Regions from separate parts of the Halomonas sp. 18071143 genome, predicted to be linked through region 1. Evidence: predicted binding sites of a transcription regulator. Region 1 holds the regulator's gene; each other region holds the start of a gene.
The links. The regulator sigma-54, encoded in region 1, starts transcription at its own class of promoters, with help from an activator protein. The targets are predictions, from matches to a motif close to TGGCACNNNNNTTGCTNT.
Positions count from the first base shown of each region.

Region 1 (5,643 bases):
CTCAGGCTCAGGAGCCCGGACACGTGCTGGAGAATGCCGAGATCACTCTGTTTGGTGAAGATGGCACTCTGCAACAGTCGCTGGTCGCGCCGCGACTGGTACATACCCCGCAAGCGGCGATGACCAACGTCACGTCACCGCGCGCCACGCTGTTCGATAGTGAACAGCGTGAGTGGTTGGCGGTTGCCGATACCGGTACCCTGAACACGGACACCCAGGCGCTGACGCTGGCCGGATCGGCACGGCTATTGGCACCAGACGAAGGCTGGCAGCTGGATACCGACCTGCTGCATTATGATGGCCTGGCACGTCATGCCTGGAGCGATACCCCCGTAGTGCTGCAGCAGCCGCCCCAACGTATCGAGGCATCCCGTATGGATGTCTGGCTGGACGATAGTCGTGTCAGCTTGATCAATAACGTGCGCGGCGTGCATCCGCCCGCCCCCCACTCTTCTCAGGAGTCGCCATGAACGCCCTGCTTCGTACGGCACTGCTCGCCCTTGCCGTTCCCATGGTAGTCGTAGGCGCGCTGCCTGCTACTGCTCAACAACAAGCCCCTATCGAAGTAGAGGCCGACCGCCTGGACTTGGACCAGCGCGCGGGCACGGCGGTTTACTCTGGCAATGTCGATATTCGTCAGGGTGAAATGCAGCTGCGGGGAGAGCGTGTCGAAATTCACCGCAACCAGGCCGGCGAACTCTCCCGGGCCGTCGCCACGGGCGAGCGTGCCTACCTGCGCAATCAACTGGAAGACCAGACGACGCCCATGGAAGGCTGGGCGCGCCGCATCGTCTACCACGTGTCCGAACGCCGCGTCGAGCTCATCGACCAAGCCGAACTGACCCAGCAAGGGGATCGTTTCCAGGGGGGACGGCTCGAATACTTCATCGACCGCGGGGTGGTGCAAGCGCGCTCTGATGTCAGCGGCAGTTCGCCACAGCGCATCCGCATGACCCTGCAGCCCGAACAATAGCGAGAGGACGCCCCGTGACAGCGATGACCCCCGACACCGCAGCGGTCAAGACACTCCATGCACAGCATCTGGCCAAGAGCTACAAACGCCGCCGCGTGGTCAAGGATATCAATCTGGAAATTGCCCAGGGCAGCGTGGTGGGCCTGCTGGGCCCTAACGGCGCGGGCAAGACCACCTCGTTCTACATGATCGTCGGCCTGGTGAAATCCGATGCTGGCAAGGTGGGCATCGACGATCTCGACCTGACCCGGGCGCCCATGCATGAACGCGCGCTGGCGGGTATCGGCTACCTGCCCCAGGAAGCATCGATCTTTCGCAAGCTGTCGGTGGCCGACAACATCATGGCCATTCTGGAAACGCGCCGGGAGCTGGACCGCAATAGCCGAGAAGCGAAGCTCGAATCCCTGCTGGAAGACTTCCACATCACCCATATTCGCGACAACCTGGGCATGAGCCTGTCGGGCGGCGAGCGGCGACGGGTGGAAATTGCCCGCTCGCTGGCCACCGAGCCCGCCTTCATTCTACTGGACGAACCTTTTGCTGGCGTCGACCCCATTTCCGTGGGCGATATCAAGTCGATCATACGCGCGCTCAAGAAGCGCCATATTGGCGTGCTGATTACCGACCACAACGTGCGTGAAACCCTGGATATCTGCGATATTGCCTATATTGTTGGCGACGGACACATCATAGCCAGTGGAAACCCCCAGGAAATTCTCAATAACCAGAAGGTGCGCGACGTCTACCTGGGCGCCGACTTCCGCCTTTAAATAATGGCCCACGAAGACATTTTATTTAGTGGCATGCTTATTGCACTTGCACCAAACGGAGAGTCGCTCTAGGGTGGAGCTTTCTGATTAACGAGTGGTTCTCAGATGGTCATGAAAGCTTCTCTTCAACTGCGCATCGGCACACAGCTGACCATGACACCTCAGCTGCAGCAGGCCATTGCGCTGCTTCAGCTATCGACGCTGGACCTTCGTCAAGAAATTCAGCAGGCGCTGGATGCCAACCCCATGCTCGAACAGGAGGATGAGTTTGGCGAACAGGCGGTCAGCGAGCCTCAGGAAGCCGAGTGGGCAGACAGCATTCCCAACGAGCTCTCCGTGGACAGCGACTGGTCCGACACCTACCAGGACATGGGCAGCGCGGGCGGCAGTAGCGAAGGCCCGGACTTCGAGCGCCAGGCGGCCGGGCAGAGCCTTCACGGGCACTTGCTCTGGCAACTGGCCATGACCGACTTCTCTGCGCGTGAGCAAGCCATTGCCGAGAGCCTCATCGATGCGCTGGATGCCAACGGCTATCTGACCCAGCCGCTCAACGACATCCGCGAGGGGCTCAAGGCGCAGGGCCACGATGGCCTGAGCCAACGCGAGGTCGAAAACACCTTGCTGCGCCTGCAGCAGTTCGAGCCTACTGGCGTGTTCGCCCGTGACCTGCGCGAGTGCCTGATGCTGCAGCTGGCCGCGCTACCCGAAGACACTCCGCTGTTGATGCCCGCCAAGCGTCTGGTACGCCAGTTTCTCGAAGCGCTGGGCAAGGACGACATGCGCCTGCTGAAACGACGCCTGAGCCTCGATGACGAGCAGCTGGACGATGTCATTCGTTTAATCCGCAGCCTTGACCCTCGCCCCGGAAGCGCCTACGGCGTCACCGACGACAGCTATGTGACGCCGGACCTGGTGGTACGTCACGATCACGAGGGCTGGCATCTGGAACTCAACCCGGAAGCGCTGCCTCGGCTACGTATCCAGCCCGACTACGCCAGCCTGATCAAGCGCGCCGACAAGAGCCAGGACAACCAGTTTTTGAAAGAGCACCTCCAGGAGGCTCGCTGGCTGATCAAGAGCCTGTCGAGCCGCAACGACACGCTGCTGCGCGTGGGGCGCGAGATCATTGCCCGCCAGATAGGCTTCCTCGAGCAGGGTGAAGAGGCCATGAAACCGCTGATTCTGGCCGATATCGCCGAAGCGGTAGAGATGCATGAATCGACCATCTCCCGGGTCACCACCCAGAAATACATTCATACCCCGCGCGGGGTCTTCGAGCTCAAGTACTTCTTCTCCAGCCAGGTCAGCGGCCAGGAGGGCGGCGACAGCCACTCCAGCACGGCCATTCGAGCACGCATCAAGAAACTGATTCAGGACGAGCCGCCAGGCAAGCCACTCTCCGACAGTCGCCTGGTCACCCTGCTGGAAGAGGGTGGCATTACCGTGGCACGCCGCACCGTCGCCAAGTACCGAGAGTCGATGGGTATACCTTCGTCGAGCGAGCGACGCCGTTTGCGCTAGTTAAACGCTCTTGCCCAACAAACTCGCGGCGAGGGCTTTGCAATGGCCCAAAAAGGGTTACAATCGAAGTACAGTCCGATGGATAAGGAGCACGTCAATGCAAGTAAACATCACTGGTCATCACGTTGAACTGACTGACGCCTTGCGTGACTACGTAAACGAAAAGCTGGAACGCGTTGAGCGTCACTACGACAACATCACGACCGTCCAGGTCACCTTATCTGTCGAAAAGGAGCGCCAGCAAGCGGCTTGCACGCTGCATGCCGCAGGAGCAGACCTGCATGCGGAAGCGCAGGATAATGACATGTACGCGGCCATTGACGCCCTGGCGGACAAAATCGACCGTCAGCTGGTAAAACACAAGGAAAAAGCACAAGCCCGCGCCCAAGGCGCTGGCGTGCGTTAAACCGATGACGTTGGAAACCATACTCCCCCCGGAGCGCGTGCTGTACGACGTGCCCGGGGGCAGCAAAAAAAGGGTGCTGGAGTTTTTCAGCACCTTTATCGCTCAGAACACGCCCAGCCTGGACAGTCAGGAAGTCTTCAGTCGCCTGATTGGCCGTGAACGGCTGGGCAGCACTGGTATCGGCAATGGCGTAGCCATCCCCCATGCACGCAGTCCTCACTGCAGCACGCCCATTGCTGGCTTTCTCAAGCTAGCCGAGCCCGTCGACTTCGATGCCATCGATGGTGACCCGGTCGATCTGGTCTTCGTGCTGTTGGTTCCCGAAGAAGCCGATGACACGCACCTGGCCCTGCTGGGGCAGGTGGCCACGATCATGAATGACGCTGCCACACGCCAACAGCTGCGCAATGTCAGTAGCCAGCGCGCATTGCTCGAGCTGCTGACCGACAAGATTCGCGAGCAGGCTGCCTAGCGCAGCCATTGCCAGGCAGCAAGGCACACGGCAAGCCCTCTATCCCTTTGATACCCAAGAGAGATGCGCTATGCAGCTGGTGATCATTAGCGGCCGCTCAGGGTCCGGCAAGTCCATCGCCCTACAGGCGCTGGAGGATCTTGGCTATTACGCCATCGACAACCTGCCCGCCATGCTGCTGGGCTCGCTGGTCGATGAATTGCGCGAGCAAGGGGGGCGAACTCACCTGGCGGTCAGCATCGATGCGCGCAACCTGCCCACGGCGCTGGAGCAGTTGCCTGCGTTACTGGAAGAGCTACGTCAACGCCAGATCCGTTTTCAGGTCATCTACCTGACCACGGACGCACGCATTCTGCTGGAGCGCTACTCGGCCACCCGGCGGCGCCACCCGCTGACCCGGGATAGTGACATGACCCTGGAAGAAGCCATCGACAAGGAAGAGCAGACGCTGCTCGACATTCGCGATCTGGCCGACCTGTTGATCGACACGTCACGCCTCTCGGTGCACGATCTTCGCCGTCGCATCACCGATCAGGTCGCTCACCAACGGCGTGACCAGCTGACCCTGACGTTTGAATCCTTCGGCTATAAGCGGGGCGTACCCATGGATGCCGATATCGTGTTTGACGTGCGCTGCCTGCCTAACCCTTATTGGGACCCCAGCCTGCGGCAGTTCACCGGACGCGATGCCAATATTCAGGCCTTCCTGGGCGGCTACCCCATCGTCGATGACATGCGTGACGATATTCATGCCTGGTTGGACAAGTGGCTGCCCGCCTACCAAAGCAGTCAACGTAGCTATATGACCGTGGCCATTGGCTGCACTGGCGGCCAGCATCGCTCTGTCTACATGGTGGAACAACTGGCGCAGGCGCTGGTCAAGCGCACTGGCGCCATTCAGCTCAGGCATCGGGAATTGGGCTTGCAGTACACGCTAAGCGAATTACCCGCTACCGTCGATGCCGCTTCTTCCATCCCCCCCAGCGACACGACTTCACCCTGATATCACTCGGCAAAAAGGAACCAGAGTGCCTGAAAGAACCTTAACGCTGACCAATCAACGCGGCCTTCACGCCCGCGCTGCCACCAAGCTGGTCACGTGCGGCCAGCAGTTTTCAGCCCGCATTCATGTTTACAAACAGCAGCAGAAAGCCGATGCCGCCAACATCATGTCGCTGCTGATGCTGGCGGCCCCTTGCGGCACTTCGCTGACCATCACCGCAGAGGGCGAAGATGCCGACCAGGCCCTGGATGCCATCCAGGCCCTGTTCGACGCACGTTTCGACGAGGATCAGTAACCCTCGTTAGCTGCCCGCCACCGTCATGGCATCCACCAGCCAGCTGCCGGTATGGATGCTGCCCCGCGTATCGGTATCGTCGCCAATGCCCACCAGGCCAGCGAACATGGTGTTGAGATTGCTGGCAATGGTGAACTCTTCGATGGGGTATTGCACCTCGCCATTCTCTACCCAGAATCCGGCGGCACCGCGAGAGTAGTCCC
Region 1 covers NZ_CP078120.1:1,432,892-1,438,534, reverse strand. The annotation lists gene lptC (LPS export ABC transporter periplasmic protein LptC) at 1-470, shown strand, start outside; gene lptA (lipopolysaccharide transport periplasmic protein LptA) at 467-973, shown strand; gene lptB (LPS export ABC transporter ATP-binding protein) at 997-1,743, shown strand; gene KVY02_RS06620 (RNA polymerase factor sigma-54) at 1,849-3,264, shown strand; gene hpf (ribosome hibernation-promoting factor, HPF/YfiA family) at 3,362-3,670, shown strand; gene ptsN (PTS IIA-like nitrogen regulatory protein PtsN) at 3,675-4,142, shown strand; gene rapZ (RNase adapter RapZ) at 4,213-5,145, shown strand; gene KVY02_RS06600 (HPr family phosphocarrier protein) at 5,171-5,440, shown strand; gene pmbA (metalloprotease PmbA) at 5,447-5,643, opposite strand, start outside.

Region 2 (5,643 bases), 1.6 Mb from region 1:
ATGCTGGCAAGGGACGGCGGGCCGGGGTCAAGCGAGACGCTTAGCGAATCGGCGGTGCGTACTGGAAGCCACCCTGGTTCCACAGAGCGTTGACGCCCCGTTCGATTTCCAGCGGTGAATCCATGCCGACGTTACGTTCGAAGCTTTCTGCGTAGTTACCTACCTGGCTCAGGATGTTGTAGGCCCACTCGGCATCCAGCCCCATGCCTTCACCGTAGTTGCCGTCCTGACCCAGCAGGCGAGCCACGTCCGGGTTATCGGAATCGCGCATTTCTTCGGCGTTTTCGCTGGTCACACCGTACTCTTCACCGTTGAGCATGGCGAACAGCGACCACTTGACGATGTTGAACCACAGGTCGTCACCCTGACGTACCACGGGGCCCAGCGGCTCCTTGGAGATGACGTCGGGCAGGATCATGGCAGCAGACGGGTCGTCCAGCTGAATACGCAGTGCGGCCAGCTGAGAGGTGTCAGAGGTCAGAACGTCACAACGGCCTGCCTGGAAACCACCGACGGTTTGCTCGGACGTATCGAAAACGATGGGGTCGAATTCCATGCCGTTAGCGCGGAAGTAGTCCGCCAGGTTCAGCTCGGTGGTGGTACCGGACTGGATACAGATGGCGGCGCCATCCAGCTCGGAGGCGTTGGAGATGCCCAGGTCGGTGGAGACCATGAAGCCCTGGCCGTCGTAGAAGTTGACGCCGGTGAAGTTGAGACCCAGCGTGGTATCACGGGTGGTGGTCCAGGTGGTGTTACGTGACAGAACATCGACTTCGCCAGACTGCAGTGCGGTAAAGCGCTCGACGGCGTTCAGGGAGATATAGTTAACGGCGTCGGCATCGCCCAGTACGGCGGCAGCGACGGCACGACATACGTCAACATCAAGACCTTGCCATTCGCCGCTATCGTCCGGCGCGGAAAAACCTGGCAAGCCATCACTAACGCCACACTGTACGGCACCGCGAGAGCGAGTTTCTTCTAATGTGTTCGCCTGCGCGGTAGCGATACCGGCCAGCGTAATTGCACCCGCAGAGGCAAGCAGTACCAGGTGTTTCTTGTTAACCATGTGTGTTCCCCTTCCTCGATTTAATGATGTTATGCATGTCGATGCATGCCTAAAAGCTAGCAAGGAAGGTGCCAAAAAAGATATGTCGGCAAATTCAGCGGTTTTCAACGTAAAATCAGCGAATTTATCGAAAGTATTGGTGCAAAAAAGAGTGCCAGCGGCTACGCGATGCTCTTTTTTGGTGCGTAGCCGCTGGCGCGGGGAGAAAACTACTGATGTTCGCCGATCAGCGAATAGGCGGCGCGTACTGAATGCCACCGTCTTTCCATAGCCCGTTGAGGCCTCTGGCAATGTTGAAGTCCGACCCTGAGCCGACATTGCGGTCATAGACGTCGGCATAATTACCTACCTGCTTGACGATCTGGTAGGCCCAGTCGGCGCTGATGCCCATGGGGCTGCCGAAATCGCCATCCTGGCCCAGCAGGCGCTGTACGTCAGGGTTGTCGCTGTCGAGCTGCTCGTCCACGTTCGCCTGGGTGACTTCCAGCTCTTCGGCATTGAGCATGGCAAACAGCGTCCACTTGACGATATTGAACCACTGGTCGTCGCCCTGGCGCACGGCCGGGCCCAGCGGCTCCTTGGAGATGATCTCGGGCAGCACCACGGCCATGTCGGGGTCGGCCAGCTGCATCCGCTGAGCATAGAGCTGCGAGGCATCGGAGCTCAGCACGTCGCAGCGGCCTGCTTCGAACCCGGCAATCGACTGCTCGGGAGAGTCGAAGACCACGGCATCATAGGTCATGCCGTGAACCCTGAAGTAATCGGACAGGTTCAGTTCGCTGGTGGTGCCCGATTGGGTGCATACCGCGGCGCCGTCCAGCTCCTTGGCACTCTGTACGTTCAGGTCGCTGGCCACCATGAAGGCCTGGCCATCGTAATAGCTGACGCCGGTAAAGTGCATGCCCAGCGTGGTATCGCGGCTGGAGGTCCAGGTGGTGGTGCGCGACAGCACGTCCACTTCACCGGACTGAAGGGCCGTGAATCGCTCCACGGAGTCCAGCGGCACGAACTCCACCTTGTTGGCATCGCCTAGCGCGGCGGCGGCAATGGCGCGGCAGATGTCGGTATCCAGGCCCCGGTACTGGTCGTCGTCATCCAGTGACGAGAAACCGGGCTGGGCGGCATTCACGCCGCAACGCAGGCTATCGCGATTCTGGACGGTGTCCAGCGTGCTGGCCATGGCGATGGCCGGTGCCAACAGGCTGGCCCCTACTCCCAACCAACGAACACTCTTCATGTGTGATTCCTTGACGTCGAAGCGCGCCGATCTGCGCGCATAAAAAAGCCGAGCAGCGCCCGGCTCTTCCACTAACGATGCCCGCTCTCACGCAAAGGCTTTGCGCATGAAGGGGGGCAGCGCCAGGGCTCCACGATGGGCCTCTGCTGTGTAGTACTGTAGCGGCATTTCGTGGCTGGCGGCAGCTTCTTCGCGGAAGCTTTCAACGCTGGTGCCTTTACCTGCCAACGTCACGCTCCACCAGCCAGAGGGGTAGACCGGTTGGGGGAAGGGCAAGGTGGCCACGCTGTCGAAGCCCGCTTCGCGCATGTCGTTGCGCAGTTCGCGAATGATCGAACCGCTATGGTAAAGCGGCGACTCGCTCTGCTGCACCATCACTCCGCCACTTTTCAGAATACGGTGGCAGCGTTTCAGGAAGTCGGTCTTGAACAGGCCTTCGGCCGGGCCGACCGGGTCGGTGGAGTCGATGATCAGCAGGTCGATACTCTCGTCGGCCGCGTCATCCACCCACTTCACGCCGTCGGCAAACAGCAGCTCGGCGCGGGGGTCGCCGTTGGCTTCCACGAGTTCGGGGAAAAAGCGCTCGGCGGCCTTGGTGACTTCCTCGTCGATATCGATCTGGGTGACCTTCTCGACGCCCGGATGGCGCAGCACTTCTTTCAAGGTGCCGCAGTCGCCGCCACCAATGATGACCACGCGCTTGGGGTCCTGATGGGTGAACAGCGCCGGGTGGGCGATCATTTCGTGATACAGGAAGTTGTCGCGGTCGGTCAGCATCACGCAGCCGTCCAGCACCATCAGGTTGCCGTAGGTCTCGGTGGCGTACACTTCCAGGTGCTGGTAGGGGCTTTGCACGTCCAGCAGTTTTTCAGAAACTTTCAGCGAGAAAGCGCTGCCATGGCTATCAAAGACTTCGGTAAACCACTGGTCGTCGCGTAGGTCGCTCATTGCTTGGCTCCTGGGCATGAGTCGTTCGATTGAGTCGGAATGCCCTGATGGTACTGCGGGCTCAAGTCGTGCAGCGCCTCCATGAAGGCGGTGACATGATCAGGGTTGGTGAACTGGCTGATGCCATGGCCCAGGTTGAAAACGTGGCCAGGGCCGTGGCCGTAGCTCTCCAGTACGCGAGCCACTTCCGCACGAATGGCCGAAGGGCGCGCAAACAGCACGTTGGGGTCCAGGTTACCCTGCAGGGCCACCTTATGGCCCACGCGAGCGCGGGCGTCGGACAGCTCGGTGGACCAGTCGATGCCCAATGCGTCGGCACCGGCGCAGGCAATGTGCTCCAGCCACTGGCCACCGTTCTTGGTGAACAGAATCACCGGTACGCGACGACCATCGTGCTCGCGGATTAGCCCGGAGACGATCTGCTCCATGTAGCGCAGCGAGAACTCCAGGTAGGCCGGTGTGGACAGCGCGCCGCCCCAGGTATCGAAAATCTGTACGGCTTGAGCGCCTGCGCGAATCTGAGCGTTCAGGTAGTCGGTGACCGCTTGCGCCAGGGTGTCCAGCAACTGGTGCATGGTGTCGGGCGTGTCGTACAGCATGGTCTTCAGGTGACGGAAGTCCTTGCTGGAGCCGCCTTCTACCATGTAGGTGGCCAGCGTCCAGGGGCTGCCGGAAAAGCCGATCAGCGGCATACGGCCGTTGAGCTCACGGCGAATCGTGGAGACCGCCCGCATCACGTAGTCCAGGTCGCGCTCGGCATTGGGCACGGTGAGCGCGGCGACTTCTTCGGCGGTGCGTACGGTCTTCTTGAATTTGGGACCTTCGCCGGTTTCGAAGTACAGGCCCAGCCCCATGGCATCGGGGATGGTCAAAATGTCCGAGAACAGGATGGCGGCGTCGAGCGGGTAGCGCTCCAGCGGCTGCAGGGTGACTTCACAGGCCAGGTCATGATTGCGGCACAGGTCCATGAAGCTGCCCGCATCGGCGCGGCTGGCGCGGTACTCGGGCAGGTAACGGCCCGCTTGACGCATCATCCACACCGGAGTGCGGTCGACAGGCTGGCGCGCCAGCGCGCGAAGAAAACGGTCGTTCTGCAAAGGTGTGGTGGTCATAAACACTTGCTCTTGGAAAATTTGCCCGCATTGTAAGGGAGTCAGCCCATCCGACGATAGGAATTGTACGTGAAGTTGGGCAGCGGTGGCGCCTGTTGGCTGGCCAACATCGTCGCACCCCGGCCAATCCGTGAGGCTTGCGCCACTTCCTGTTAGACTATGCGCCCACTTGCCAACACTGATGTGGATAACTGGCCTGGTTCATCTGTGAGGTAATCCGTGACCATTCGCTTCATCGCCGCTTCCCGGCTGCCCACCCCCTGGGCCACGTTCACCATGCATGGCTTCGAAGACGATGCCACGGGGAAAGACCATATTGCGCTCACCCTGGGCGATGTGAGCGATGGCGCGCCGGTGCTGGGGCGGGTGCACTCCGAGTGCCTGACGGGCGATGCGCTGTTTTCCATGCGCTGCGACTGTGGCTACCAGCTGCAGGAAGCCCTCAAGCGCATTGCCAGCGAAGGTCGCGGGGTGCTGCTCTACCTGCGTCAGGAGGGGCGCGGTATTGGCCTGCTCAACAAGATTCGCGCCTACCACTTGCAGGACCAGGGGGCGGATACCGTGGAGGCCAACGAGCAGCTCGGCTTCGGTGCCGATATGCGCCGTTACGATCTCTGCGTGCCGATGCTCGAGCATCTGGGCGTTACGGCCCTCAAGCTGATGACCAACAACCCCCGCAAGGTCGATGCGCTCACCCGCGATGGGGTCAACGTGGTGGAGCGTCAGCCCATCACCACCGGCCTCAACCCGCATAACGAGCAGTATCTGGCCACCAAGGCGGGCAAGCTGGGCCACATGATGGCGCTGGATGACTTCACCCAGGCCAGCGATGTGGATATCGAGCGCAAGGGGTAGCGCTTACCCTTTGGCGGCCTGCTCTTTCTCCGCGGCGCGGGCCAGCGCCGGGCGGTCGGCATGGCGGGCGCGGTAGGCCACCAGCGGTTCCGGCAGGCGGTGTTTCATGCTCGCTGCCCAGCTCAAGGTGTGGGTCAGGAAGAGGTCGGCCAGTGTGAAGGTATCGCCCACCAGCGTCTCCTGGCCGTGGTAGCGGCGCTCCAGGGCGGTCAGGGCGCGCTGAAATTCCCAGGCGGCGGTGGGCAGTACGGAGGGCACGCGCTTGTCCTGAGGCAGGGCGAACTTGTGCTTGGCCTGCAGCCACAGCGGCTGCTCGATCTCGGTGACGATGAAGCTTAGCCACTGATCTACCTGGGCGCGTTCCTCTACGCTGTGTGGCAGCAGTTGGCCTTCGCCATACCGTTCGGCGAGATAGCGGCAGATGG
Region 2 covers NZ_CP078120.1:3,666,069-3,671,711, reverse strand. The annotation lists gene KVY02_RS17195 (amino acid ABC transporter substrate-binding protein) at 41-1,066, opposite strand; gene KVY02_RS17190 (amino acid ABC transporter substrate-binding protein) at 1,293-2,303, opposite strand; gene speE (polyamine aminopropyltransferase) at 2,391-3,251, opposite strand; gene hemE (uroporphyrinogen decarboxylase) at 3,248-4,363, opposite strand; gene ribA (GTP cyclohydrolase II) at 4,640-5,218, shown strand; gene KVY02_RS17170 (glutathione S-transferase family protein) at 5,222-5,643, opposite strand, start outside.
Region 2: the regulator sigma-54 is predicted to act here: its motif matches at 1,123-1,140, upstream of KVY02_RS17195 (amino acid ABC transporter substrate-binding protein).

Region 3 (5,643 bases), 1.9 Mb from region 1:
TGTAGCGGGCAATGCCGTACTCGTTGAGCCCGCCAGGCTTTTGCTCGGCCTCGAAGATGGTGACCTGGTGGCCCAGCATGGCCAAGCGATGAGCGCAGGAGAGGCCCGCAGGCCCCGCGCCCACCACGGCAACATGGCGGCCAGTGCTGGCGGCCCGCTTGAAGGGGTGGCTATCGAACTGCATGTGATCGGTAGCGTGACGCTGGAGCAATCCAATCAGTACCGGCTGGCACTCGGCGTCGTGGTTACGCACGCAGCTGCGTTCGCAAAGGATTTCCGTGGGGCACACCCGGGCGCAGCTGCCGCCGAGGATATTGGCTTCCAGAATGGTTTCTGCTGCGCCATTAATGTTGTTGTCACTGATTTGGCGGATGAAGCTGGGAATGTCGATGTCCGACGGGCAGGCCTCGACGCAGGGCGCGTCATAGCAGTACAGGCAGCGTTGGCTTTCGATGATGGCCTGGCGCGGCGTCAGCGGCGGATGCAGGTCGCTGAAGTTGCTTGCCAGCGTCGCTGGGTCGTAGGTGCCGACCTCTTTTGCGCTGGGCAGATGATCAAGTGAATGGGTCACGGTCGTTTCTCCCTGGTCCTTCTGGATCGTTCTGTTCTGCGTGGGGCGAGGCTCAGCGAGTAACCGCCACGGGGGCATTCAGCTCGGCACGCTTGGCCAGCAGCTCGAACACACCGGGGTAGGCGGGGCGTTCCAAGTAGCGCCCTGCGCCGCGCTCGGCGTGCAGCTCGCCATCCCGCCAGGTCCATTTGCCCTGGCTGATGGTATGGCGGGCAATGCCGCGCACCGTCTTGCCCTCGAAAATATTGAAATCGACGTTCTGATGATGGGTCTTGGCGGAAATCGTGCGGGTGCCGTTGGGGTCCCAGACCACGAGGTCGGCATCGGCACCCACCTGAATCGCCCCTTTGCGCGGGTAGAGGTTGAAGATCTTGGCGGTGTTGGTGGAGGTGACCGCCACGAACTCCTGGGGCGAGAGCTTGCCGGTATTGACCCCTTCGTCCCACAGCACGGCCAGGCGGTCTTCCACGCCTGCGGTGCCGTTGGGGATTTTGGTGAAGTCATCTTTCCCGGCGGCCTTCTGCTCTTCGCAGAAACAGCAGTGGTCGGTGGCGGTGGTTTGCAGATTGCCAGATTGCAGGCCGTGCCAGAGCGCTTCCTGGTGGCCTTTGGGCCGGAAAGGCGGGCTCATCACATGGGCGGCGGCGGTGGCCCAGTCCGGGTGCTGGTAAACACTGTCATCGATCACCAGGTGGCCCGCCAGGCACTCGCCGAACACCGGGTGGCCCTGCTGGCGGGCGTAGGCGATTTCATCCACCGCGTCTTTGGTGGAGACGTGCACCAGGTAGACCGGCGCGCCCAAGGTGGAGGCAATGCGAATCGCGCGGCTGGCGGCTTCGCCTTCCACCTGCGGTGGGCGGGAAAGCGGGTGGGCTTCCGGCCCGGTGATGCCCTGGGCCAGCAGTTTTTGCTGCATGTGGTAGACCAGCTCGCCGTTTTCGGCATGCACGGTGGGCACCGCGCCCAGCTCCAGGCAGCGGGAAAAGCTCTCCACCAGAATGTCATCGGTGGCCATGATGGCGCCCTTGTAGGCCATGAAGTGCTTGAAGCTGTTGACCCCGTGGTCGCGTACCAGGGTGCCCATTTCCTCTTTAACGCTCTCATCCCACCAGGTGATCGCCACGTGGAAGGCGAAGTCGGTGGCGGCTTTTTCCGCCCAGCCCTGCCAGGTTTCGAAGGCTTCCAGCAGCGACTGACCGGGGCTGGGAATCACGAAGTCGATGATCGTGGTGGTGCCGCCCGCCATGGCGGCGGCGGTGCCGGTGTAGAAGTCTTCGCTGGCCACCGCGCCCATGAAGGGCATCTGCATGTGGGTATGGGGGTCGATGCCGCCAGGCATCACCAATTGGTTGCTGGCATCGACGATCTCGCAGCCTTCCGGCACCTCCAGGTCGGTGCCAATGGCGTGGATTTTGCCGTCGACACACAGCACATCGGCGCGGTAAGTGTCGGCGTGGGTGACCACCGTGCCGCCCTTGATCAATAAGCTCATGGTTCGCTCCTGTCGTTGTGTTTAGCCAGCAGAATCATTCACCGTCGGTGAGGCGGGTGTAGGTCTCGGGGCGTCGGTCGCGGAAGAACTGCCAGTTGTTGCGCACCTCGCGCACCATATCCAGGTCGATCTCATGCACCAGCAGCTCGTCTTCCGTGGCGCTGGCCTGGGCTTCGATCTTGCCGCGTGGGTTGACGATGTAGCTGGAGCCGTAGAAGTCGCCGATATTCCAGGGCGCCTCGGTGCCAACCCGGTTGATGGCGGCGATAAAGCAGCCGTTGGCAGCCGCAGAGGCGGGTTGTTCAAGCTCCCAGAGGTATTGGGAAAGACCGGCCACCGTGGCCGAAGGGTTGAAAATCACGTCGGCGCCGTTGAGCGCCAATGCCCGCCAGCCTTCCGGGAAGTGGCGGTCGTAGCAGATATACACGCCGATCTTGCCGTAGGCGGTATCGAAAACCGGCCAGTTGGATTTGCCTGGTTTGAAGAAGAATTTCTCCCAAAAGCCAGCCACTTGGGGAATGTGTGTCTTGTGGTATTTGCCCAGGTAGCTGCCGTCGGCATCGAACACGGCGGCGGTGTTGTAGTAAACGCCGGTCTCGGTCTCTTCATAGATAGGGACGATGATCACCATGCGGTGCTCGGCCGCGAGCTTTTGCATCATCTGGCAGGTGGGACCTTCCGGCACTCGCTCGGCGGCGGCGTACCACTTGCTGTCCTGGCTGGGGCAAAAATAGGGCTGATTGAACACTTCCTGAAAGCACAGCACCTGCACGCCTTGCTCGGCGGCTTGCTGAATCATGGGCAGGTGCGCTTCGTTCATCGCGTCACGAATGACGCCGGGTTCCTGATCGGTGCTGGTATTCAGGGCCATCTGGATCAGGCCAATCTTCATTTTCTGCATGGACTACCCCTTTTTTGTCATAACGCGCCGACCTCCGAATGGATGGGAAGTCAGTCGTGTATCGCTCGGTGCTGGGCGTGTCATGAACGCGACTCACGGTCGGGAATTATTATTGTTTACAAAGCTGTCATATTGGACAGCTTTTTGAACATAGCGCTGGATGAAGGCTGTTTGCAAGCAGTTTTTATAGAAAAGTATGTGAGGTTTTAAGTGTTTGTTTTTGCAGTTTTTTAATTTTTTAACCTGGCTTTTTTGTCAATATGGTGAAGCGTTGCACTATTATGGTTTTTATATTTTATTCATATTTATCAGTATCTTGTTGTTTTTTTATTGGTTGATTTTGATTTCTTTTGCATCTTGATGGTGCGTTTTATAGGGATGCCGCTACCCTTTTTATGAGGTTTTAATCCCCGCGCGTATAACAACAACGATACGAAAGGCGTCGCTATTATATATGTCTATCAAGTCAGCTTTGTGTTCAATGGGTTAGTGCCGTGGGCGTGCGTTTAGGCACGTTTATTGCTGCACAACTTGCTGAACCTTTGAAGATAAAAAGGCAATGGCGAGGCTGAGGAGACAACAATGACGGCAGCTAAATCTCGAATGATCGATCAGCAGGGGTTGGTCGAACTGGCAGTGGAAGATGATGTGCGTGAAAGCGCTCGCTTCAATGAAGATATTGCGCCTACCGAAGCAAAAGAGCGTACCTGGAGTAAATGGAACATTGCGGCGCTGTGGGTCGGTATGTCGATCTGCGTGCCTACCTACACCCTGGGCGGCGTGCTCACGGCCTACTTTGGGCTGAGCGTTGGCGAGGCGCTACTGGCCATTCTGCTGGCCAATGTGATCGTGCTGATTCCGCTAACGCTGAACGCTTTTCCCGGCACTAAATTCGGCATTCCCTTTCCGGTGGTGCTGCGCTCTTCGTTTGGCATCTTGGGTTCCAACGTGCCCTGCCTGGTCAGGGCGCTGGTAGGCTGCGGCTGGTTTGGCATTCAAACCATGTTTGGCGGGCTGGCCATTCACCTGCTGCTGTCGGCGCTGTTTCCCGCCTGGGCGGCGCTGGGTGGCGTCGGCGAAGTAATTGGCTTCTTCGTGTTTGGCGCCATGAACCTGTACGTGGTAATTCGCGGGGCCGAGTCGATCAAGTGGCTGGAAACCCTGGCGGCACCGCTGCTGTTAGCCGTGGGGATCGGACTGATGATGTGGGCGTGGCCGCACATGTCGATGACCGAACTGCTGGCCCAGCCGCCGTCGCGCCCGGAAGGGGCTTCGGTATATGGCTATTTTTTTGCTGGCCTGACGGCCATGGTGGGCTTCTGGGCGACGCTGTCACTGAACATTCCTGATTTCAGCCGCTTCGCCAAGAGCCAGAAGGACCAGATCGTCGGGCAGATCCTGGGCTTGCCGTTGACCATGTTCTTCTTTGCTGCCTTGGGCGTGGTATTGACCGCCGCCTCGGAAACTCTGGTAGGCCAAACCGTGGCCGACCCGGTGCGCCTGATCGGCTATATCGACAGCCCTTTCTGGGTCATCATGGCCATGCTGCTGATCATCGTGGCGACCATCTCGACCAACACCGCTTCCAATATCGTCTCACCCACCAATGACTTTCAGAACATTGCCCCCAAGCTGATCAATCAAACCCGTGGCGTGCTGATGACCGGCGCCGTGGGGGTGCTGCTGATGGGCTACGACCTGCTGCAAAAGGCGGGGGTGGTGAGCCAGGGCGTTTCACTGGAGCAGATGTACTCCAACTGGCTGCTGGGCTACTCCAGCCTGCTGGGCCCGATTGCAGGCATCATGGCGGTGGATTATTTCCTGATCAAACGCCAGCGCCTGGATGTGCCTAGCCTGTACATGGACCACCAGGCTTACCCCGCGGTCAATATCGCCGGATTCATTGCCTTCGGCATTCCGGTGAGCCTGACCCTGCTGTCGCTGCTGACCGGTACCATGAACTGGTTCTATGACTACGGCTGGTTCACGGGCTCGGCGTTGGGGGCGCTGGTGTACTACGTCGCCAGCCGTACGCTGGCGTCGTCTCCCCAGGCAGGCCCTGTGCCGCTGATGGCCAGCGAGGCGGCTCGCCAGCCTTGATGCGGTAGCGCATGGCGCAGCTAGCTGTCGGGCAGAGCCTGGCGGGCTGCGCCGCTGGGCTTTGTACGAAAATTGCCTATGCTCGCCCATACGGCGTTAAAAATCGGCTCAAAGTACTCATTTACACCTTGTAAACTCCGTCTTTTCGCCGATTTTTGCCTTGTCTGGCCATCGCTCGCCGACTTTTCGTACAAAGCCTAGTTGGCTTCCTTCACCAGCCCCAGGAAGGCATCCACCACGCGGTTGGGGCGGCGGTCGTGGCGGGTAATCAGCACGAACGGGATGCGATAGGCGTAGTGCTGGGGCAGCAGGGCACGCATCTTGCCTGCGCTGACCCACTGGGCGGCCACGTGTTCGGGTAGAAAGCCAATGAAGCGCCCGGTCAGGATCAGGAAGGCAGCGCCTTCCCGGTCTGACGCAGAGGCTCGCCGGTTGAGTGCTTCGTGGGCCTGGCGGGCTTTTTCCGGTAGCGGGTAGCGGGGCTGTATGGCGGGGTACTGGGCAATGTCGCCTGCTTCGAGCCTCTCATCGGTCTGTGGAAACAAGGGGTGCTCGGCCGAGCAGTACAGGTAGGACGGC
Region 3 covers NZ_CP078120.1:3,380,077-3,385,719, reverse strand. The annotation lists gene KVY02_RS15925 (NAD(P)-dependent oxidoreductase) at 1-571, opposite strand, end outside; gene hydA (dihydropyrimidinase) at 624-2,063, opposite strand; gene KVY02_RS15915 (nitrilase-related carbon-nitrogen hydrolase) at 2,098-2,964, opposite strand; gene KVY02_RS15910 (NCS1 family nucleobase:cation symporter-1) at 3,547-5,064, shown strand; gene KVY02_RS15905 (LysR family transcriptional regulator) at 5,262-5,643, opposite strand, start outside.
Region 3: the regulator sigma-54 is predicted to act here: its motif matches at 3,473-3,490, upstream of KVY02_RS15910 (NCS1 family nucleobase:cation symporter-1).

Region 4 (5,643 bases), 250 kb from region 1:
GTTCGATGAACACCCCCGGCCCGGTCAGCTCGAAGACGTTGGTCAGGGAGCTGTCCTGAATGTTGTGCTGCACTCGTTCGATCAGCTTCAACAGGTTCGGATTGCCGGGGCGGCTGGCAATGAAATAGTTGCTGAGCTCACCACGGCGGGTGGTGATATACAGCTCCTCATGCTTGCCTAACGTGTTGGCCAAGGGCCAGATCGCGTGGGCATCGATATCCAGATATACGCCACCGTGTTGGTAGAGCACCAGCAGCCTCCAGAAATCGGCCTGGGCGGCACCGATTTGTAGGCGGTCATATTGCTGATTGATCTCTGGAGAGTAGTGAGCGGCAATGAACGCTTTTCTGGCCTCGGTAATCATGAACCGATATTCGAAGCGCGGGGCCATCAAGCGATTGAACAGGTAGTTCAAGTAAACAGGGAGCGTGACCTTATTGGTGAAGTTGGTTTGCCAGATGATCCTGGGGATGGGCGTTGGCTCTTTGGGCTTCAGCCAGGGGGCCGCTTGTTCCGGTAGCGTAAAGCGTTTTTTGGGGAACAGGGCATGAAAGCCATAGCTCAACAGCTTGGTGATGTTGGCCACTAGCTTGATGACTCTGCTGGTCGCCACGATATGCGGCTTGCGAGGTTTCGGTTGAGACGGCATCGCTTCTCTTTGCTCATTTCAATGAAAAGCCTGGGGAGTAAGCTCCTCAGGCTTTTCGACAATATTGAATGTTGCGGGGACGTTTACCCGATCATCACCAGCCGCCCTGGCCTTCCAGCAGGCTGCGGATGTTGTTATCGAGGGGGAGACGGAAGTCTGCACTGCCCAGCACCATGGCATCACCCGCACGCACTACCCGTGCACTCACATACAAGGAGTCCTGACCCTGGGCATAGGTTCCCATGAGAATGGAGCGAGCGTTGTGCTGAGAGCTGAGCCTTTGCACCTGACGGGATAGAATCAGTTCCCCTACATTTTCTTCGATGAACATGCTATCACGCATTTTGACTTCACGGACCTGCATGCCTTGCTGGGCTAACGCAGACGCCATGATTTCGGAACTGATACGCCCAAACGTGGAGGACTGGCTCAAGTTGTCGATGCTGACAAAAGTCGCGGCAATCATGGGGCTATAGCGTGTTAAATCTGGATTGCTGGCAACCATTTGCTGCGCGGCTTGATGCGCCAGGCTGGAAAGGTCGGGCTTTGGTTCTACTGACGATGCAGTGTTGCCAAACGTTGAGCAGCCTGCCATCAACAGTGAGGCAAGAAGGGTGGTCATCGTGATCAGGCAGCGAGGCAGTCGCTGTGCTCTCAAGGCATTGGGAAACATATACATTACCACGTGTCGGTGATGGAAACGGTGGGCGTCGAGGGGGCTTGTGGGACTCTGTGGGGGGCGTATTGGCGACGGTCACCGGCGTTGATGTAATAGATGTTGGAGGAGGAGTATAAAATGCGCTCGCCATCGACGATTTGGGTGGTAATGATGACTTCTTCATTGCCGGTATGAGTCCAGCTGCCGCTGGTGATGTCGGCCAGGATGCCGCCGGGAATGAGTCCCAGAGCGGGTTCGCTCCACTGGTTATAGGGGATAGTGGCAACGGCAATACCCGCCGTGAGGGCGGTAAAGGCACCGACAGGGGGGCGAATGAAGCCTCGGTCACGGTGAGTGACGATCTCAACACCCACGTGTACCTCCGCCGTGTCGGCGGTGGGTTCGGTCATGACCGATGCCCCACGCGTGACGAGTTCGCTGGTTAGCAGGGTACGAAAACCTCTGCCAAATTCGCCGCCGCTGTAGCCATGCAAGCTTTGATCATCGGCGGGTGTAATGTACAAGTCGCGAAACCGTACGCGTTCACGCTGCAAAATGTGGTTGGCTTCGTGATGGGCCAGTACGTTCCAGTGATGTGCAGCCTGCATGCGCTGCTGCTCACTGTAAGGGTAGGTGGTGGCAATCGGCGCCTGGGATGTGTTGGCGTAAAAACAGCCGCTTAGCATCAAGCTAACCGCGCCAAGCCCGAGTGGGGCAAGATAGCGGCGAGTGAAAGACAGCAAAGGACGAATGCGCACCGGGTAGTTCCTTATCGCTAGTAAACGGCTTTTTGACAGGGCTTTTTGATAGACTAGTTTGCCATGCTCATAGTAGATCGGCCACGAGGTTTAAAACTTGAATGAGTAACCCCCATGCTTGAGGACCACCGTAGCGGCCCCCGTCACGATTCGTTGTTGTCATCATACCCGGAAGACGATAGCAATAATGGCTGGATGATTAGTTATATCGACATCATGACGCTGCTGGTGGCGCTGTTCGTGATCATCATTGCGGCGGCCGGGGTGACCGGCACCAGTTGGAGCCCTGAAGCAGATGACACCGACGTCAGCGAAAGCAGTGTGCCTGCTCTTGAAGTGCCGCTGCCCGCATTGTTGGATGAGCGACGCCAAAAGCGCAACATCGCTTACCTGAATGAGCCCGGCACGCTTAGCCCGATGGCCATCAGTGCGGCTCTGGGGGTCGCAGGATTACCTGCTCCGATCATGCGCGTTCCCGAGCCTATGGGGGCGCCACCCTTGCTGGCATTGGCACCCGCCGAAAGCGACACATCGCCCGTCGCGCCGCTGCTGGAGCGCTACTTGCCCGCCTTGCCTACGCCGCTGCTCGTCGATGAGACGCAGCGCCTGGGCCAGCCGTTGGCCAGTTACATGGTACTGCTGACCGACCGGCCGCCTGTCAACGTGCAACAGATCGACGATGAGGCCATTAGCAGCGCTTTGGCGCTGGATGAGCAGCTGCCCGAACGTGTCGAAACATCGCTTTATTTGCCGAACCTGGAAGGCGTCGAGGTCTCCAGGGTAGCGGAAGGCATCAGTCTGCGGGTGCAGGATCAGCTGCTGTTTCCCTCTGCCGCGGCGGGGTTGTCGGAAGGCGGCACATCGCTGGTAGGCAGCCTGCTGGAAACCATCCAGCGCTATGACGGCGAAGTATGGGTCGAAGGGCACTCGGACAGTCAACCGATCAATACCCCTGAGTTCTCGTCCAACTGGGCGCTCTCCAGCGCACGGGCCATTGCCATCGTTGAAGCACTAGAGGCCGCTGGGGTCGAGCCTGAGCGGCTGCGCGCCGTCGGGTTTGCCGATACCCGCCCGCTGGAGGATAACAGCAGCGCCGAAGGGCGCGCCCGCAATCGCCGTGTCGAAGTAGTGATTCACGTGGAGTAGGTACTCACACACTGGCTTGGGGCGGCTCACTGTTGTAGGAGGAGGCTTCAGCCCGCGATGATTCCTGCACTCAGCTTGATATGGGTGGCTACTCAAGCAGTCGCCCAATAAATTGGCCTCCCACAGGATAGCCTGGGTGGCTGCTCTGGCTATAAGCCAATGAATGCTCCTCCCACTGTTCAAAAGCCCTGCTGTTAGTGGGAGCTTCATAATCCCGCGCTATTTCTCCGTCTTCCGTGCCTCTTTTTGGCGCTCTATTTTGGTGCATCATGGGTTGCCCTATTTTGGTGCTTGCTCTGGCATCGCTTCGATCGTGTTTTAATCTTTTGATTTTATTTAATTAAAGCATCTTGGCGTGCATTTTGCTTTGGTGGTTGTCTACCTTGGGTATTGATCTCAAAAGATGGCTACGTTGGGCTTTTGGGTGACCTGATTTCAGTTTGCAGAAGGTGCTGCCATGACCGAGTTCACGAGTCCTGAACTACTTGATCCCGCGTTACAGCCGCGTTTGGTGGTCACGGATCTCGACGGTTCCTTGCTGGACCACCATAGCTATGACTTTTCGCCTGCCGCTCCCTGGCTTGCTCGTCTCAAGCAGCTGGGTGTCCCGGTGATTCCCGTGACCAGCAAAACCCGGGCAGAACTACTGCCACTGCGTGAAGCCCTGGGGCTGACGGCGACGCCCTTCATTGCCGAAAACGGTGCCGTGATTGGCCTGCCGCCAGGCTGGTGCCATGCCAGCCTTGATCGGCCGGGTAGTGGGCCAGACGGCGTGGTCATCAAGCACACGGGGGTCGATATCCGCTTTATCCGTGCGCGGTTGGCCATCTGGAAGCAGCGCCTCAACCTGCGGTTTACGCCCATGGGAGAGATGCAGGTGGCGGAAGTCATCGCCAGAACCGGCCTGGACGAGCCTCGGGCCAAGGCGGCCAAACGGCGTGAGGGCAGCGAGCCGCTGATCTGGGAAGACGACGAGCGTGCCCTGGAGACCCTGCGCGAGGCGCTGGAGGGCGATGGTTTGACCATGACCCAGGGCGGGCGTTTTTGGCACGTCATGGCGCAGGCATCAGGCAAGGGGAGTGCGGTGACCTGGTTGATCCAGCGCTTTGCGGCGCTGCGCGGGCGCCAGCCGCTGGCGCTGGGGCTCGGCGATGGCCCCAACGACGTTACCATGCTGGAAGCCGTGGACCAGGCCGTGGTGATCAAGGGCTGCCATGACCTGATAGTGGCACCGCACAACCGGGCGTTGTATCGCACCCAGGCAACCGGGCCAGCCGGATGGGCCGAGGGGGTGGCTCACTGGTGGGGGCGAGACGACCGCCGATTAGCGGCGGACTCCCACCAGCAAGCGGCCACGGCTTAACCCAACGAGGAAGTGCCCATGAGTGATTTTCATCAGAATGGCGTCATCACCGATTTTCATAACCTGACCCGTCGCCCCGTGGAAGAGCTCGAGCGGGAGCTGTGCCAATTTGCCAAGCGCCGCCCCATGGGGCTGATTCTACCGTCGCTGTTTTCCGAGCTGGAAGGGCCTGCACTCTCGGCCATTGTGGACGAGCTGGCCAAAGTGCCGTATCTCAACGAAATCGTGATTGGACTGGACCGGGCCGATCGCGAACAATTTCTTTATGCCCGCGAGTTTTTCTCACGCTTGCCGCAGCACACCCGCATTCTATGGAACGATGGACCCCGGCTGCGTGAGCTGGATGCCGAGCTCGAACACCACGGGCTGGGAGCGTTGGAACCTGGCAAGGGGCGCAATGTGTGGTATTGCGCGGGCTATGTGCTGGCCTCCGGGCGCTCGACCGTGGTTGGGCTGCACGACTGCGACATTCTTACCTATGACCGTAGCCTGCTGGCGCGCTTGATGTACCCGGTGGCGCACCCACGCTTCAACTACAGCTTCTGCAAGGGGTACTACCCGCGCATCGCCGAAGGCAAGCTGAATGGCCGGGTGTCTCGCTTGATGGTAACGCCGCTGCTGCGAGCGCTGAAGACCGTGTGCGGCCCGCTACCGTATCTGGATTACCTGGACAGTTTCCGCTACCCACTGTCGGGGGAGTTTGCCATGCGCAGCGACGTGCTGGAGGGCATTCGCATTCCTGCCGATTGGGGGCTGGAAATTGGCGTACTCTCGGAGCTACAGCGCAACTACTCGCATCGCCAGCTGTGCCAGGTAGATATTGCCGATGCCTATGACCACAAACACCAGCCAGTGAGCGAAGAGGATGCCAGCGGTGGCTTGAACCGCATGAGCCTGGATATTGCCAAGGCCCTTTATCGCAAGCTGGCGACCCACGGGGTGAGCTTCAGCAGCGAGGATTTCCGTACACTGAAAGCAACCTATTATCGGCTGGCGCTGGACTTGATCGAGGCCTACGACCACGACGCTACCATGAACGGTTTGAGCCTCGACCGTCACTGCGAAGAGC
Region 4 covers NZ_CP078120.1:1,182,395-1,188,037, forward strand. The annotation lists gene KVY02_RS05580 (glycosyltransferase family 32 protein) at 1-649, opposite strand, end outside; gene KVY02_RS05585 (FlgO family outer membrane protein) at 744-1,271, opposite strand; gene KVY02_RS05590 (hypothetical protein) at 1,328-2,065, opposite strand; gene KVY02_RS05595 (OmpA family protein) at 2,180-3,211, shown strand; gene KVY02_RS05600 (HAD-IIB family hydrolase) at 3,669-4,574, shown strand; gene KVY02_RS05605 (glycosyl transferase) at 4,593-5,643, shown strand, end outside.
Region 4: the regulator sigma-54 is predicted to act here: its motif matches at 3,563-3,580, upstream of KVY02_RS05600 (HAD-IIB family hydrolase).